2 regions of the Streptomyces sp. NBC_00080 genome follow, and region 2 is predicted to be linked to the other one. Evidence: predicted binding sites of a transcription regulator. Region 2 holds the regulator's gene; the other holds the start of a gene.
What was found. The regulator HspR, encoded in region 2, represses chaperone genes until heat shock. The targets are predictions, from matches to a motif close to TTGAGNNNNNNNNNCTCAA.
Positions count from the first base shown of each region.

Region 1: a site for HspR is predicted at 1,429-1,447, ahead of lon (endopeptidase La). Genes of this name have one in related genera too.

Region 1 is NZ_CP108235.1:3,252,794-3,255,185, reverse strand. Features, by position in the region: gene OHU34_RS14245 (DUF5954 family protein) at 1-490, opposite strand, end outside; gene OHU34_RS14240 (GNAT family N-acetyltransferase) at 622-1,278, opposite strand; gene lon (endopeptidase La) at 1,470-2,392, shown strand, end outside.
Region 2 is NZ_CP108235.1:4,508,356-4,510,747, reverse strand. Features, by position in the region: gene dnaJ (molecular chaperone DnaJ) at 1-747, shown strand, start outside; gene OHU34_RS20080 (heat shock protein transcriptional repressor HspR) at 753-1,205, shown strand; gene OHU34_RS20075 (hypothetical protein) at 1,280-2,392, opposite strand, start outside.

The DNA of each region.
Region 1 (2,392 bases), 1.3 Mb from region 2:
CCGGCGACGGGGCGGTGCCCGGGTCCTCCCACGACGGGCTCACCGGCTCCAGGTCGGTGGGCCGGGGCGGCTCCAGGCCGTCGTCGCCGGTCCGGGCGAACTCGTCGCCGCGCACCACCCGGTAGCGCACGCCCAGCGCCTCCACCTCGTCGGCCGGGGCCCGCTCCAGCACGGCCACGGCCGCCAGCAGCTCGCGCCGGGCGGCCGGGTCGTCGGTGTCGTCCTTCGCCCTGAACCACAGGTGCGAGTTGAGCCCGTCCCGGGCCTGCTGGGGCATGCCGTCCACCACCGGCTTCAGCAGCCGCCAGCCCGGCTCGGCGGCCGTCCGGTCCCGTGCGGCGACACCGAAGACGGGTCCGCGCAGCGCGATCTGCGGATAGCGGCGCGAGGCCTCGACGGCGTCGGCCTCCGTCACCCAGGCGACGGGGTCGTCACGGCGGACCAGGTCGGCGTGGAGGGCGTCGAGACGTCGCTTCCAGTCATCGGTCATACGCGCATTGTGGTCGGGTCGGCGGGCGACTTCGGGGTGAATGCCGGAAGTGGGCGGGGTACGGAGAGGGGGCGCGAGGGGCGTGCCCCGTCGTGCGGCGGCGAAGGGTGCGCCCTCCCGGCCGCCGGACGTCACCCCCGTGCGTCTCCCGTGAACTTCGCGCTGGTCAGCGATGACTCGACGCGCCAACCCAGTGACTCGTACAGTGCCCGCCCCTGCGGTGTGGCTCCCAGTACCCCGGTCCGGGCGCCCTGCGTGAGCGCCGCGTGCTGCAGAATCCGCATGACGAGGGCGCCGAGCCCCCGGCGGCGGTGGCCGGGGGAGGTCTCGATCCGGTCGACGACCGCCGTGCCGCCGGTCGGGGCGATCTGGCCGCGTGCGGCCAGAGAGCCGTCCGGTGCGACGATCATGGTGCGGGTCACGCCGCCGCGCGACCAGGTGCGGGTCCGGTAGCCGTCGGGGGCGGAACCCGGCGCGACGTCGGGGAGCGCGGCGGTCATCAGGAAGCCGGGCTCGGGGTCGATCCACCAGCCGAACCCCAGCCAGGGCCCGACCGCCGCGGGTTCGGCGAACACCTTCAGCCACACGCCGGTCCCGGTCACCGCGCCCGCCACCTTCCGGACGGCCGGCTCCGACACCGCGCTGTCCGTCGAGCCGAACACGTGCCGACTGACGTGCTGGACCCCCGTTCCCACGTCGACGGTCCAGCCCCACGGCTCGGCCACGGGGGGAGCCGCCCCGCGGGACACGACCCACCCGTCCACCCATGCCTGGACGAAACCATCCACAGGAACCCCCCCGAGAGTGGCTCGGTAAGAGCCGTACGGCTTGTTGAACCATTACCTCCGACCGTAAGGGCGAAGTCGCCCACCGTGGCAGTCGTGATCGCCCACAGCGAACGGGTCGCCTCCCGGGGAACATTCGGAGACTCACGTGCATTGAGTCGGCATAGCTCAACTTGACTGCCTAAGGGGAGATCATGGCATCGACGTCCGCTCCGCTCACCCTGCCTGTGCTGCCTCTCGACGACGAGGTCGTGCTCCCCGGCATGGTGGTTCCGCTGGACCTCAACGACACCGACGTACGCGCCGCTGTGGAGGCCGCCCAGGCCGCCGCCCGTTCAACACCGGGCAAGCCCCAGGTACTCCTGGTGCCGCGCCTCGACGGGACCTACGCGAGCACCGGTGTGCTCGGCACCGTCGAGCAGGTCGGCCGGCTGGCCGACGGCGATCCGGGCGCGCTGATCCGCGGCCGCGGCCGCGTGCAGATCGGTGCCGGCACGACGGGGCCCGGCGCGGCGCTGTGGGTCGAGGGGACGAGGGTCGACCAGACCGTCCCCGAGCCGCTGCCCGGGCACGTCGCCGAACTCGTCAAGGAGTACAAGGCGCTCGCCACCGCCTGGCTGCGCAAGCGCGCCGCCTGGCAGGTCGTCGACCGCGTCCAGGCCATCGACGACGTCTCCGCGCTCGCCGACAACTCCGGTTACTCGCCGTTCCTGACCACCGAACAGAAGGTGGAGCTCCTGGAGACCGCCGACCCGGTGGCCCGTCTGAAGCTCGCCACCCAGCAGCTGCGCGACCACCTCGCCGAGCAGGACGTCGCCGAGACCATCGCCAAGGACGTCCAGGAGGGCGTCGACAAGCAGCAGCGCGAGTTCCTGCTGCGGCGCCAGCTCGAGGCCGTGCGCAAGGAGCTGCGCGAGCTCAACGGCGAGCAGGAGGGCGAGGAGTCCGACGACTACCGCGCCCGTGTCGAGGCCGCCGACCTGCCCGAGAAGGTCCGCGAGGCGGCCCTCAAGGAGGTCGACAAGCTGGAGCGGTCCAGCGACCAGTCGCCGGAGGGCTCCTGGATCCGCACCTGGCTGGACACCGTCCTCGAACTGCCGTGGAACGAGCGCACCGA
Region 2 (2,392 bases):
ATCGACACCGAGGTCACCCTGACCTTCACGGAGGCGATCGAGGGCGCGACGGTCCCGCTGCGCATGTCCTCGCAGGCCCCCTGCAAGGCCTGTTCGGGGACGGGCGACAAGAACGGCACCCCGCGCGTGTGCCCGACCTGTGTGGGCACGGGCCAGGTGGCGCGGGGCTCGGGAGGCGGCTTCTCCCTGACCGACCCCTGCCCGGACTGCAAGGGGCGCGGCCTGATCGCCGAGCATCCCTGCCTGGACTGCAAGGGCAGCGGCCGCGCGAAGTCGTCGAGGACCATGCAGGTCCGCATCCCCGCCGGGGTGACGGACGGTCAGCGCATCCGGCTGCGCGGCAAGGGCGCCCCGGGCGAGCGTGGCGGCCCGGCGGGCGACCTGTACGTCGTCGTCCATGTCGGCGCCCACCCGGTGTTCGGCCGCAAGGAGGACAACCTGACGGTGACCGTGCCGGTCACGTTCACCGAGGCGGCACTCGGTGGCGAGATCAAGGTGCCGACGCTCGGCGGGCCGTCCCTGACCTTGAAGCTTCCGCCCGGCACGCCCAACGGCCGCACCATGCGGGCGCGGGGCAAGGGCGCGGTCCGCAAGGACGGCACCCGCGGCGACCTGTTGGTCACCGTCGAGGTGAGTGTTCCGAAGGACTTGTCGGGGAAGGCTCGTGAGGCGCTGGAGGCGTATCGCGAGGCGACCGCGGGCGAGGATCCGCGGGCGGAGCTGTTCGAGGCCGCGAAGGGAGCATGAGAGTGATGGACGGCCGTCGGCGTAACCCGTATGAACTGACCCAGGAGACTCCGGTCTACGTCATTTCGGTGGCGGCCCAGCTCTCGGGCCTGCATCCGCAGACGCTACGCCAGTACGACCGCCTGGGTCTCGTCTCCCCCGACCGCACCGCCGGCCGGGGGCGCCGTTACTCGGCCCGCGACATCGAACTGCTGCGCACGGTGCAGGCCCTGTCCCAGGACGAGGGCATCAACCTGGCCGGCATCAAGCGGATCATCGAGCTGGAGAACCAGGTGGCCGCGCTCCAGGCCAGGGCCGCGGAGCTGGAGGCCGCGCTGGACGGCGCGGCCGCGGCGATGCAGCAGCGGGAGGCGGCGGTGCACGCCTCCTACCGGCGGGACCTGGTGCCGTACCAGGAGGTGCAGCAGACCAGCGCGTTGGTGGTCTGGCGGCCCAAGCGGCAGCAGCCGACGGACTGACACCTGGCGGTACGTATACGAAGGAAGGGGCCCGGAGATTCGTCTCCGGGCCCCTTCCTCGTTCTCCGCGGCCGTCACTCGCCCATGTCGACGCCCGGCTCCGGCCGCTCGGGACCCGGCGGCTGCTGCTCCGGCTTCCGGACGGGAGCGGGGGGCCGGTTGCCGCCGCCCCGGGGCACGCCCATCTGCCACAGGTGGGAGCCGGGGATGTCCGGAGCGGGGGAGGGGGCCGGTGCGGGCGCCGGGGGCGTCGTCGGGGCCGGGGCCGGGGCCGGGGTCTGGGGCGATGCAGAGGCAGGTCCCGGTGCCGGACTCGGGGCTGTCGTCGGGGTCGGGGACGGGGACGGGGTTGTCGTCGGGGTCGGGACCGGGGCTGTGGCCGATTCGGGGGCGGGGACGGGTTCCGGGTCCTGTTCTCGTCCCTGGTCCTGATCCTGATCCTGGGCCTGTTCCCGTTCCCGTTCCCGTTCCGGTGCGGGCCTGGCCTTCTCCTGGTGCGGGGCGGCGCTGCCCGTGCCCGCAGCCGGTGGCTGCGCCTCCGTGCCTGTGCCCTTGCCCGGGTCCGTGCCCGGGTCCGTGCCCGCGTCCTGATGCCGGTCCTGCCCCAGGTCCGGGCGTCGCCAGCGGTCCGGGATCGTCGACAGGCGTCGTACGGCTTCGGGGTCGCCCGCCGCTGCCGCCGCGACGGCGCGTGCGCGCAGGGCGCTCTGGCGGGCGATGGGCGAGAAGCCGGGAGCCGCGTTGCCGGTCTCCGAGGGCAGACCGCGGACGCCCATCCCGTTCAACTGGCCCTGGATTCCCGTCTCCGGGGTGAATATCTCGCGCGGCAGCTGCCAGGAGGCCGCGCCGTCCACGTCGACGCGGTGTTCCCTGCCGTCCACGGCGAAGGTGAGCCCGTAGCCGATGTACTGGTCGTCCTTGTCGAACAGCAGGTCCCCGGAGATCTCCCCACCGCGGTCGCGCACCTCGTCGGCGAGGACCTGGAGGGCGGGCGGAAGGGGGTTGGTGCGGCCGAGACTGGTGACGTATCCGTCGCTGCGGGCCACTCTCTGTTCCTTGGTCCCCTTTTCGACGTAGGGGACCTGGAAGCGGGTCTCGCCCTTCTCGTCCTGGTACGTCTCGATGGCCCCGACACGTGCCTCGACGAAGCTCAGACGCTTCTCCCCACCCTCGCCGTGGCCGAACTT